Regions from separate parts of the Paraburkholderia kirstenboschensis genome, predicted to be linked through region 1. Evidence: riboswitches for the same ligand, from Rfam matches in the RefSeq annotation. Region 1 holds a riboswitch; the other holds the start of a gene.
What was found. A riboswitch is a leader RNA that binds a small molecule or an ion and turns the genes downstream of it on or off. The one in region 1 is predicted to bind thiamine pyrophosphate.

Region 1 (6,286 bases):
GGACTTCCGGCGCAACTGCACCGTTTTCACGCCGAAGCCCACCACCCGTTCGACCCACTCCGCGCTCGGCAGAACCGGATAGAGACCAAGCCGCTCCGGGCAGCGCGGAAAGGCCTGCGCTGGCGCCTGCGGCAAACCGGCAAGACGCGGGAAAGTCGCCAGATCGCAGGGGAAAGCGTCACCGTCGGCATTGCTCCGGGTTTCGTCGCCGTCGCGCCACGCGAGCGCCAGCACGAGCGCGTCGTGCGGATCGAAACCGCAATCGAGAAATGCGGCCAGCGCGGGAATCCAGTCTTCCGCGAGATGCCCTTCAAGGCGATATTTTTCGCCGCCCAAGTGCAGCGTGGCCTTGTTCTCGGCGGCTTCGACCACCGCCGCGCCCCTTACCAGCCAGTGCGCCATCTGCTCGCCGTGCCGGCCAGCGTCGGCGAGCACTATCAGGTCGCCGCCGTTCGGTTCGTCCGGCGCGGTCAAACAGATACGCCAGGGCGCGTGAGTAGGCGGCCAGTCGCCGAGGCGCGCGCGGATGCGCTCGGTCGCCTCAGTGAGTTCGTCGGCGGGCGGCCAGAACAGGTCGCGGTCTTTCAAAGCCAATGTTTGCGTCATGCGGCGCTCCCGTCCTGATGCCAGAACGGCATGCCGACCACCGGCGTGCTCGCGTGCGCGCTCTCGCGCTCGGCCATCGGTCCCGCGAGAAACGCCTGGCGCCCCGCTTCGACGCCCAGCGCGAAAGCGCGCGCCATCGCGTCCGGATGCGTGGCCTGCGACACGGCCGTGTTCAGCAGCACCCCGTCGAAGCCCCATTCCATCACCTGCGCCGCATGCGACGGCACGCCAAGTCCGGCGTCGACGATGAGCGGCACGTCCGGCAGCCGCTCGCGCAGCACGCGCAAGCCGTACGGATTGATGACGCCCTTGCCGGTGCCGATCGGCGCGCCCCAAGGCATCAGCGCTTCGCAACCGGCATCCAGCAGACGGCGGCCGATCACCAGGTCTTCGGTGCAATACGGCAGCACCTTGAAGCCGTCTTTGACGAGCTTCGCGGCCGCTTCGATCAGACCGACCGGATCGGGTTGCAATGTGTAGTCGTCGCCGATCAGTTCGAGCTTGATCCACTCGGTTTCGAAAATTTCGCGTGCCATGTGCGCGGTCGCCACGGCCTCGCCGACGGTCAGGCACCCTGCCGTATTGGGCAGCAGCGGCACGCCATGGCGCTTGAGCAGATCGAAGAAGCCGGCTTCGGCGCCGCCTTCGTTCATCTGCCGGCGCAGCGCGACCGTCACCATGCCGGGTCGGGCGGCGTCAATGGAATCCGACAGCGATTGCAGAGACGGGTAACGCGACGTGCCAAGCAGCACGCGGCTCGCGAAGGGTTGGCCGTACAGCGTGAGCGCGTCGGCGGCCTGTGGGGTAGTCATTTGCATGGTCCTGGTCTCCTGCAATGCGTGGCGGCTTTAGCCGCCGGCCACGGGTTGCACGACATCGAGCTTGTCGCCCGGTTGCAGCGCGCGCGCCGCGTGCTGCGCGCGCGCGACGAAATCGCCGTTCAGCGCGACGGCGAACGGCGGCCGCGCGCCGTAAGCGGCGAGCGCATCGGCGACAGTCGCGCCTTCGGGCAGCGACAGCGGCTTCTGGTTGATGTGAATGTCCATGATGTTCAAATACGGTTCAGTCGATGGCTAAAGCACAAGCGTGCTAACGGCACTGCAGCACGGTTCGGCGCTCATGCCGGCTCCCGCGCACAATCGTGCTGGAAAAGCTCGCTCCAGCGCGCGCCGCGCTGCCAGTCCGCGAACGCGTCGGCGTTGCCGATGCGCCCGTCCAGCAGCGCCGTCGCGAAGCGCATGGCTTCGTCGGCGACTTCGGGCACGATCATGTAGCCGTGCCGGTAAAGGCCGTTCACCCGCAGTGTCTGCGCGCCGTCCCACAGCAACGCCGGCCGATGATCGGGCAAGGTCGGGCGGCACTGCGAATTCAGCTCGAGAATGCGTGCCTCGCCAAAGCCCGGATGCACGGAAAACGCAGCGCTCAGAAGCTCCAGCGCGGAACGCACGCTGACGGGCGACATGTCCTCGCCTTCCACCTCGGTCGCGCCGATCACGTAGAGGTCGTCCTGCTTCGGCGCGATATAGAGCGGATAGCGCGGATGCAGCAGCCGCACCGGGCGCGCCAAGTTGATGCCTGGCGCATGCACGCGTGCGACCTCACCGCGAATGCCGCGCAGCGTCGGCAGCACGGGTTTGGCGCCGAGTCCGCGGCAGTCGACGGTGACGCGTGCGGGCGGCAGCGCGCCGTCGCTGACGGGCGTATTCCAGTGGGTCTGAACGCCGCGTTGAGCAAGCCCCGCCGCAAGCGCGCGAAGCACCTGGCGGTTGTCGAGCTGGCCTTCGCGCGGCAGGAGCCACCCCTGACTGAAGCGTCCCGCCAGCGCCGGCTCGGCCGCGCCGAGCTGGGCGCCGGACAGCGTGACGAAGCCGCCCTCCAGCAATTCGGCCGGCGCGTTCGAGCGCACACGTCTTTCGAACAACGGCGCCTCGGTGCGATCCGCGTGATGCCAGACGACGAGCGTGCCATTGCGCTGAAAGAACACCGGTTCGGGCAGTTCAGCCAGCACTTGCGGCCAGGTATCGAGCGAGGCCGCGCCCAGTCGCGTGATCAAAAGTTCGGCACTCGCCGCTTCGGCAAGCGGCGCGAGCATCGCTGCGGCGACCCACGCCGCGGCTTGCGAGCCGGCTGCGTCGCCGCGCTCATATAGCGCAACGCGATGCCCTTGCCCAGCAAGCCGCCACGCGACGAGACGCCCGCACAGGCCGCCGCCGAGCACCGCGAAATCGGGTTGTGCGGCGCGGCTCATCGTGCGCGCTCCAATTCGATGCAACGGGCAATGGCGAGGCAGTGCACGCCACCGGCGACGCGACAAGGGGCAAGAAACATAACTGAAGAATAGGCGGTCATCGAGTCCTTTCCGTACGGCCAAAAAGAAGCGCGTACCCAGGACGAAACCGGCGGGCAAGGCCGGCCAGGCAATAGCGTGCTCCAATGAAGAACGCCGCCCGGCGGGGAATGGAAGACTGGCTGCTTCCGGAAACTTCCCGCGCCGGTATTACCCGGATCGGGTGCAAAGGGTCTCTCTCAGCCTCGCTGCCGCAGCGTGAAAATCACGCCGCTCAAGTGCGAAGCACCCCTGTTTCGTCGAAGGTCATTAGACCATAAAAGGCGCGGCGCTCGCAAACGAGCGGCGCGCGATATCGCACGCCCTTGATCCGGCACCGCGTTTGGCGTCACCGATATCGGCGGCGCGGCGCTCTGGCACAATGCCAGCAGAGATGGCGCGGCGAATGCGGCAGTACGCCGGGCCCGGCGGCGCGAAGTTGCGGCAACGCATGCACGACACCCGCAGCGTGATCGTCGGGAAGACTTGCGCCGATCATTAATTTTCGCTTAAGGGCTTCGCGCCAGAATCGGCGATCGTACCGGCGGGGCTCGCCGGATGTCGCGACCCGCACAGACACAAATACCCGCAATGGGCCGGCCTGCGTGGGTCAGCCCGAATGGAACAGCACTCCTCAGGACGCTCATGACAACGAATACATCCGTCAGCCCCGCGCTGCCGCCCGACGAGAAAGTCTCCGCATGGAGCCTGATCAAGCCCTACTGGGTGTCGGAAGAACGCAAGACGGCGTGGGCGTTGCTCCTCGCGATCATCGTGATGAATCTGCTGGTCGTGTGGATCAACGTCCGGCTCAACCGCTGGAGCGCGGACTTCTACAACGCGCTGCAAACCAAGAATGTGCGGGACTTCCCGCATCTGCTGATGGTGTTTTCGGGGCTGGCGTTCGGCTACATCATTCTCGCGGTCTATGGCCGTTATATGCGGCAGATGCTCGGATTCCGCTGGCGTCAGTGGCTCACCACGCGCTATCTGAACGAGTGGCTGCACGACAGCGCGTTCTACCGGATCGAGCGCGACCGCCTCGCCGACAACCCCGACCAGCGGATCAGCGACGACCTCCAGTCGTTCGCCACCACCACGCTGTCGCTCACGCTCGACCTGCTGTCCACTGTCGTCACTCTGGTGTCGTTCATCACGATCCTGTGGTCGCTCGCCGGCGCGCTGACCATCACGCTCGGCGGCGTCCCGCTGCACATCCCCGGCTATATGGTGTGGGCGGCCGCGCTTTACGCGGTGGTCGGATCGCTCGTGATCCAGAAAGTCGGCCACCCGCTCGTGCCGATCAACTATCAGGCGCAGAAAGTCGAGGCGGATTTCCGTTTCGGCCTGATCCGTCTGCGTGAAAACGCGGAGCAGATCGCCTTCTACAACGGCATGGACACGGAGAAGAAAAACGCGCATTCGCTGTTCGGCCGGATTCGCGACAACTGGTGGCAGGTCATGAAGTACACGAAGCGGTTGACCTTCGTGCTGAGCTTCTACGGCCAGATCGCGATCATTTTCCCGCTCGTCGTGGCCGCGCCGCGCTACTTCGCGGGCGCCTTCACGTTCGGCGTGCTGATGCAGATTTCGAGCGCGTTCGGCACCGTCAGCGATTCGTTCTCGTGGTTCATCAACAGTTACTCGACGCTCGTCGAGTGGCGCGCGACCGTGAACCGGTTGCGCGAATTCAAGCGGGTCGTGCATGCGCCGCGTCTGAAGGAATCGGTGTCGCCCGCCACCGCGCACGGCGGCATCAACCTCCATTTCGTCGATGCCGACTCGCTCACCACCGACGGCCTCAAGCTCGCGCTTCCCAACGGCAGTCCGCTGTCGCGCATCCGCGATATCGCGATCGAACCCGGCTCACGGTGGCTCGTGCGCGGCGCATCCGGCTCGGGCAAGAGCACGCTGATGCGCGCGCTCGCCGGCCTCTGGCCATTCGGCGACGGCTCGATAGACGCGCCGGTCAACGCGCGCATGATGTTCATCCCGCAGGTCAGCTACATGCCGATCGGCACGCTGAAGGCAGCGCTCACCTATCCGTCGGCAGCCGACACTTATACCGACGACGAATGCCGCGAGGCGCTCGTCACCTGCCATCTGTCGCACTACGCGGACCGTTTGCAGGAATCGGGGCACTGGACGCGCATGTTGTCGCCGGGCGAGCAACAGCGTCTCGCCGCCGCACGCGTGCTGTTGCACAAGCCGGACTACTTGTTCCTCGACGAAGCGACGAGCGCGCTCGACGCCGAAAACGAAGCGCGGCTCTATCGCCTCTTCACCGAGCGCCTGCCGAAGGCGGCGATTGTCAGCGTCGCGCACCGCGAATCGCTTGCTGCGTTCCATGACGAGACGCTCGAAGTCGAGCGCGCCAGCGAAGCGGTCGCCGCATGATTTCCGACAACGACGCGGCGAGCGGCAGCAGCGCGGCTTTCGAGCGCGTCATACTGATCACCGGCGCGGGGTCGGGAATCGGGGCGGCGCTGGCCCGGCGGCTCTCTGCCCCGCGGACGGCCGCCTTCCAGATGGCCGCCCCGGGGACAGGCGCCGCGTCGACCGCCGCGCCCTTGACCGGCACCCCACGCATTGCGCTGATGCTGCACGCACGCGGAGCCGATCACGAATCGCGTCAGCGTCTCGCTCAGGTCGCCGCCGATTGCAGCGCGAATGGCGCGGCCTGCGCCACCGTCTTCGGCGACCTTGCCGAGCGAGGCGCGGCCGAACATGTGGTGCATCAAACGCTCGCAACCTTTGGCGCGCTCGATCAACTGGTCGCCAACGCGGGTCACGCGCACCGCCAAACCCTGCAGACACTCGATCCCGACACGTTGAGCGCGGCGTTCGGCGCGATGCCCGCCGCGTTTGCAGCGCTTGTGAAACGCGCCACGCCGGCACTGGAAACGTCGAGGCGCGGACGCGTGGTCGCGCTCAGTTCGTTCGTCGTACATCGGTATCGCGCCGACGCGCCGTTTGCCGCCACAGCGGCCGCCAAGGCGGCGCTGGAATCGCTCGCGAAAACCGCGGCCGCCGAACTCGCGCCGCATGGCGTGACCGTCAATTGCGTCGCGCCCGGCTATACGCGCAAGGATCGCGGGCCGAGCGCCGATAACGCCGCAGTGTGGACGCACGCGGCCGAGTCGACGCCGCTTGGCCACATCGCCGAACCGGCCGACGTCGCAGCGCTGATTGCATTTCTGCTTTCCGACGAAGCGCGTCACATCACCGGCCAGGTGATTCACGTCGACGGCGGATTGACCTTGGGCTGAACCACCGAGTCGAACGAGGGACGCGAGCAACGCGCCGGAACAACGGCCGTAAGCAAAGAAGCGGGCGACACGCGGGCCGCACAAC
Region 2 (6,286 bases), 1.9 Mb from region 1:
AGCCCTGGTCGACCCAATAGCCGCCAGGATACGTGTTGGTGACGAACATCTCGACAATGTGCTTCGGGTTCTTGTAGCCGAGCTTGGTCGGCATGCGCAGCTTCATCGGGAAGCCGTATTTCGCGGGCAGGCGCTCGCCGTCGTAGGAAAACGTGAGCAGCGTCTGCGGATGCAGCGCGGTGGGCATGTCGATGCTTTCGTAGTAGTCGTCCGCGCATTTGAAGCCGACGTACTTAGCACTCGTGTCCGCGCCGATGCGGCGCAGAAAATCGCCGAACGGCGTGCCGCCCCAGCGACCTATCGCGCTCCACCCTTCCACGCAGATATGCCGGGTGATCTGCTCCGCGTGCGGCAGCGCGTACAACTCGGGCAAGCTCCAGACACGCTGGCCGGTCACGAGGCCGCTGATTCTCAGCTTGTAGCCGGAAGCGTCGACCTGCGGCACTTCGTCGATACCGTAGTAAGCATTGAACGGAAACGGCCGCGTGATTTGCGCTTCCGTGTAAGTCGGCGCCAGTTGCTTCGGATCGAACAACGCGGCTTGCGCGCGGTCGTTCAGGCGCGAGACGGCGGTGAGAAACTTGTTGACCGATTCGTCGTCGGTCAGCGAGCAGCCGGTCAGCATCGACAAACCGCCAAGCGACAGTAGCTGCTTGCCGAACAGACGCCGCGACGGCATCGAAAGCTCGCGCTTGACGTCGATCAGGATCGACTCACGGTCCAGCTTGCCGGCGGCGTTCGCCGCAGAGTTTTTGATGAGCTTGTTCATGATTCGGTATCCATAACATTCGCGCGAACGATTTATCGTCCGCGCAACATGGCAAGCAGCGAGCGAGGCACGAGCGCGACCATCGCCAGATGAACGACGATGAACGCAGCCATCAGCGCCATCGCGCAGAAGTGAACGATGCGGGCGTTGTCGTAGCCGCCCATCAGCTCGCGCAGCAGCGGGAACTGCACCGACTTCCAGATCGCGAGCCCCGACAGCACGAGCACGAGCAGATCGAGAACGACGAACAGGTAGGCGAATTTCTGCACCGCGTTGTAGACCCGCAAGTCCGCGTGCGACAGCTTGCCGGTCAACGCGGCGATGAAATCGTGCAACACCGCGCGCGGCGAGACCGGCAAAAACTTGCGGACGAAACGTCCCGTCGCGAGATTCATCGCGAGGTACGCGAGGCCGTTGAAAACCAGCAGCCACATAGCAGCGAAATGCCATTGCAATGCGCCGCCGAGCCAGCCGCCGAGCGTGATTTCCGTCGGAAAACGGAACGCGGGAAAGACCGGCGACGCGTCGTAAATGCGCCAGCCCGACAGCATCATGACGATCGCCGCGAGTGCGTTGAGCCAATGCGTGATGCGCACCCATACTGGATGTATCACGCCGCTGGAGGGCGCGGCAGGCGGTGCGCTGTCGCGAACAACATGAGGCGTTGCCATGAGAGTCTCCGTTGGTTGACCCGCGCTCACTGGCAGGCGGCCAGTTCGGCCACCTGCAGCACGTCGCCGGTTGCTGCGTTTTCGACGAAAGCGACTACGCCGAATCTATCGGCGGACGCATTTGCGCTTTTGTGGGCATCGGCGTCGGCACCGGCATCGGCGAAATGAATGTCGCGGCTAATTTGCGCATTGCCGCCGACGAGCGGCACCGGCCCGATCCATTGCCGCACCACTCGTTCGTGATGCAAGGTCGCCCCGCGGTTTTCGCCCGCGCCGACCTGCGAGCTCAGCGAGTTTTCGTACACTGCGACGTATGCATCGAGCGGCCCGGCGGTATCGGCAGCCTTGCTGGCAAAGCGTGCCGCGACGTTGAATGCGCCGCCCGTCTGCGGCTTCATTTCGAGCGCGACGTTCGCTCGTGCCGGCTCAGCCACGAGCTTGCCGACGCGGCTTTGGAAACTGTCGCGTTGCGACCAGCTTCGCAACTCCCGTCCCGCCACGAAAACTTCAGGCGTGTAGATGGTGTGACCGCCCGCAAGATCGGTGAGCGTCTGCTGACGTTCGGTGAAGCGGTGCTGCGAGAAGCGATCCGTCCAGCCGAGGCTGTTCCAGTAGTCGACGTGCAACGCCAACGGCACGATGCTTTGCGTCGAACCGCTGTGCTTCCATTGGCTGAGCCACTCGTCGGCGGGCGGACAGCTATTGCACCCTTCGCTGCTGTAAAGCTCGACGAGCGCAACGCGATGCGCGGGACTGCGCGCGCTACACATCGCGCCGGCTGCATTTGCCAGACCGCTCGCGGACAACATCGCTATCGCGCTGAAAACTACGATGGCTCGCACGAATGGTCGATGTGCGCGGCGCATGACGATTGATTGCATGACGTGCTCCTGTCGGGATCTGCACGTTTGTCGATGCGCGCAGCAGGTTATGACAGCCCGCTGCAAATTTTTTTGACTGACGTTTGCATGCGGGTTCATCGCATCACCGCTCATCGCATCACCGTTTGCCGCGGCCCGACTTACAGCAGTGAAATGTTCGCGAAGGTCGCTGAAAGACGCCGTGCTAACATGCCCTTAATCACCGCGCCGCTCGCTGTCTTCGCCAGATTTTCGCGGCGCGTCGCCCATCTTCATTCGACAACTGCCGGCCCTTCAATGCGCTCTCCGACTTCCCGTGCCCTCACCCGCTTGCGCCCTCGCCGCGCGACCGGTTGCGCGCGCGTGCAGTCCGCGCCGCAGTCAGCCGGCGAGCCGTCGCGAACGCTTCCGCCAAGAACGCCTCCGCTTCTCGCCGCCCGGCGCCCCACCTGACGCAGCTCGCTTCCCCGCCTGAAGCCGCGTCGTCCCCAAGGGGACTTTCGGGGCGCCGGGCCGATCAAATCCGCATGATGTTTCCTCACACAGATTGCAGCCAGATTGCAGATCGAATTGGAGTAGCCGCCGTGAAAACGACCAGAAGGACCAAGCAGTGTTACCTCACCGAACTCGACGTCGCCCGTCTTGAGAAGCACGCCGCTGCACCCGGCGCGGATGCACGTTTGCACGACATGCTCGACGACGTGCTGGAGCGCGCGGTTATCGTCGATTCGCGCGAGATTCCGGCCAACGTGGTCACGATGAACTCGCAGGCGACGCTCGTCGACGAAAGCAGCGGTGAGCACATGACCTGGACCGTCGTATATCCGCCCGACGCCGACTTCGCGCATGGCCGCCTGAATGTGTTCTCGCCAGTCGGCCTGGCGCTTCTCGGCGCGAAACGCGGCGAGCAGATTCGCTTCATGCCGCCAAGCGGCGCCGAGAAGGTGCTGAAGCTCGAAAAGATCCTGTACCAGCCCGAAGCCTCGGACGATTTCACGCGGTAAGCGAACAGGCCGCGTGGCGCAAGTGCTGCAGTGCGTCATACGCGGCGCGCCCGTCAATACAAGCATAGTGCGCAAATAGCGGATCGGCGGCCTGTGAAGACCTGCGCTTTCTCGCCTGCGGATGCATGGCGTTCCCGTGGCTCAGAGCGGCGCGGCGGCTCACGCATAACGTTTATACCGATCGCACACAGCATTGCAGACGGGTTGCCAAGCGGCGCCCGCCCGGTGTATCGTGTGCGCTGCTAACGCGGGGGTCCTGCGTTGCACGGGAGTCGGAGGTCCGTGCCACGTGGGTGAGAAATACCCTTTGAACCTGATCTGGATAATGCCAGCGCAGGGAAGCGTACGGATTTCGCACTCCAGCCTTGTGCCTCATCTCTCGCGAATTCCGACTACTTCCGTCTCGTCTCGTGCTTAGCGGCCCACATTGCTTTGACGGAGAACACGCATGAACGCCAACCCGAAGTTTCTTTCCGCCGACGCCCACGTCGACGAAGCCGCCGTCGCGCCGCTGCCGAATTCCCGCAAGGTCTACGTGACCGGCTCGCGCCCCGACATTCGCGTGCCGATGCGCGAAATCACCCAGGCCGATACGCCTGACAGCTTCGGCGGCGAAAAGAATCCACCCGTCTACGTCTACGATACGTCGGGCCCCTACTCCGATCCCGAAGCGAAGATCGACATCCGCGCCGGCTTGCCCGCGCTGCGTCAGCGCTGGATCGAAGAACGCGGCGACACCGAACCGCTCTCCGGCCTCACGAGCGACTACGGCCGCGAGCGCGCCGCCGATCCCGCTACCGCCGAGTTGCGCTTTCAAGGCCTGCACCGCACGCCGCGCCGTGCGATGCCCGGCAAGAACGTCTCGCAGATGCACTACGCGCGTAAAGGCATCATTACGCCGGAAATGGAGTACATCGCGATTCGCGAAAACCAGCGCCGCGCCGAGTACCTCGAGACGCTGAAGACGAGCGGCCCGAACGGCGAAAAACTCGCCGCGATGATGGGCCGTCAGCATCCGGGCCAGGCGTTCGGTGCAAGCGCTTTTGGTCCGAACGGCCTCACCGAAATCACGCCGGAATTCGTGCGCGACGAAGTTGCGCGCGGCCGCGCGATCATCCCGAACAACATCAATCACCCGGAAAGCGAGCCGATGATCATTGGCCGCAACTTCCTCGTGAAGGTGAATGCGAACATCGGCAACTCGGCGGTGACATCTTCGATCGGCGAGGAAGTCGACAAGATGACGTGGGCGATCCGCTGGGGCGGCGACACGGTGATGGATCTGTCGACCGGCAAACACATTCACGAAACGCGCGAGTGGATCATCCGCAATTCGCCGGTGCCGATCGGCACGGTGCCGATCTATCAGGCGCTCGAAAAGGTCAACGGCAAGGCTGAAGACCTGACGTGGGAGATCTTTCGCGATACGCTGATCGAACAGGCCGAGCAAGGCGTCGACTACTTCACGATTCATGCGGGCGTGCGTTTGCAGTATGTGCCGCTGACGGCCAAGCGCATGACCGGCATCGTGTCGCGCGGCGGCTCGATCATGGCGAAGTGGTGCCTCGCGCATCACAAGGAAAGCTTCCTGTACGAGCATTTCGAAGACATCTGCGAAATCATGAAGGCGTATGACGTGGCCTTCTCGCTCGGCGACGGCCTGCGTCCCGGCTCGATTTACGACGCGAACGACGAAGCGCAACTCGGCGAATTGAAGACGCTCGGCGAGCTCACGCAGATCGCGTGGAAGCACGACGTGCAGACGATGATCGAAGGCCCCGGCCATGTGCCGATGCAGTTGATCAAGGAGAACATGGACCTGCAACTGGAATGGTGTGACGAAGCGCCGTTCTACACGCTCGGACCGCTCACCACCGACATCGCTCCCGGTTACGATCACATCACGTCGGGCATCGGCGCGGCAATGATCGGCTGGTTCGGCACCGCCATGCTCTGCTACGTGACGCCGAAGGAACACCTCGGCTTGCCGAACAAGGACGACGTGAAGACCGGCATCATCACGTACAAGCTCGCCGCGCACGCCGCCGATCTGGCGAAGGGCCATCCGGGCGCGCAGGTGCGTGACAATGCATTGAGCAAGGCGCGCTTCGAATTCCGTTGGGAAGATCAGTTCAACCTCGGTCTCGATCCGGACAAGGCGCGCGAATTCCACGACGAAACGCTGCCCAAGGATTCGGCAAAGGTCGCGCATTTCTGCTCGATGTGCGGCCCGCATTTCTGCTCGATGAAGATCACGCAGGACGTGCGCGAGTTCGCGGCGCAACAAGGCGTCACCGACGACGAAGCGCTGAAAAAAGGCATGGAAGTGAAGTCGATCGAGTTCATGAAGAAGGGCGCTGAGATTTATCAGCGGCAGTAAGGCCACGCGCGGATCTCGCGCCTTTGGCAGCCGTGCGCATTTCGATGCGTGCGCTACGTCTTGCAACCCAAAGCCCGCCACCAGCGGGCTTTTTTTCGCCCCGCGTTCAGGCACGACTCATGCTACGTCGAAGGAAACATTTGATTACGAAACCGTCATTCTGCTGACAACCTCATACATCTGGAAACCGTCCGCAGCGATAAGATCAAATCCAACAACGTAAAACGACAGGCGGCTTCCAATCACAACAAAGGGAGTGAGCATCATGAAATCGATTCGTAAATTGGGTTCGCTTGCGGTGATCGTCACGGTTGTCGCGAGTCTTTCGGCGTGCGAGGGGATGAGCACGCGGCAACGGGATACCGCGATCGGCGCGGGCGTGGGTGGCGCGGCGGGTGCGGTCATTGGCGGCAGTGCGCTCTCCACGCTGGGCGGCGCGGCCGTTGGGGGCGTTATCGGTAATCAGGTCGGCAAGTAACCTTCACCACCGCATGGCAGTGAAACGCGAGCCTGGGTGCAATGCCCCGCTCGCTTTCCGCTGACGAGACGTGCCCCGGGAAAAGCCGTAGAGAGCGCCGCGAAGTGTCGCGGCGCGCTGCCGC

Region 2: it holds a riboswitch for thiamine pyrophosphate, as region 1 does, so the genes downstream of both, thiC (phosphomethylpyrimidine synthase ThiC) here and RW095_RS33515 (FAD-dependent oxidoreductase) in region 1, are expected to answer to the same signal.

The regions. Positions count from the first base shown of each region.
Region 1 covers NZ_CP136513.1:2,416,361-2,422,646, forward strand. Annotated here, with positions in the region: gene thiE (thiamine phosphate synthase) at 1-606, opposite strand, end outside; gene RW095_RS33505 (thiazole synthase) at 603-1,418, opposite strand; gene thiS (sulfur carrier protein ThiS) at 1,455-1,652, opposite strand; gene RW095_RS33515 (FAD-dependent oxidoreductase) at 1,724-2,854, opposite strand; TPP riboswitch at 3,073-3,196, opposite strand; gene RW095_RS33520 (ABC transporter ATP-binding protein/permease) at 3,578-5,329, shown strand; gene RW095_RS33525 (SDR family NAD(P)-dependent oxidoreductase) at 5,326-6,201, shown strand.
Region 2 covers NZ_CP136513.1:489,471-495,756, reverse strand. Annotated here, with positions in the region: gene RW095_RS24875 (molybdopterin-dependent oxidoreductase) at 1-769, opposite strand, end outside; gene RW095_RS24870 (cytochrome b/b6 domain-containing protein) at 802-1,440, opposite strand; gene RW095_RS24865 (DUF1223 domain-containing protein) at 1,467-2,321, opposite strand; gene RW095_RS24860 (GreA/GreB family elongation factor) at 2,885-3,304, shown strand; TPP riboswitch at 3,544-3,662, shown strand; gene thiC (phosphomethylpyrimidine synthase ThiC) at 3,753-5,684, shown strand; gene RW095_RS24850 (glycine zipper 2TM domain-containing protein) at 5,950-6,162, shown strand.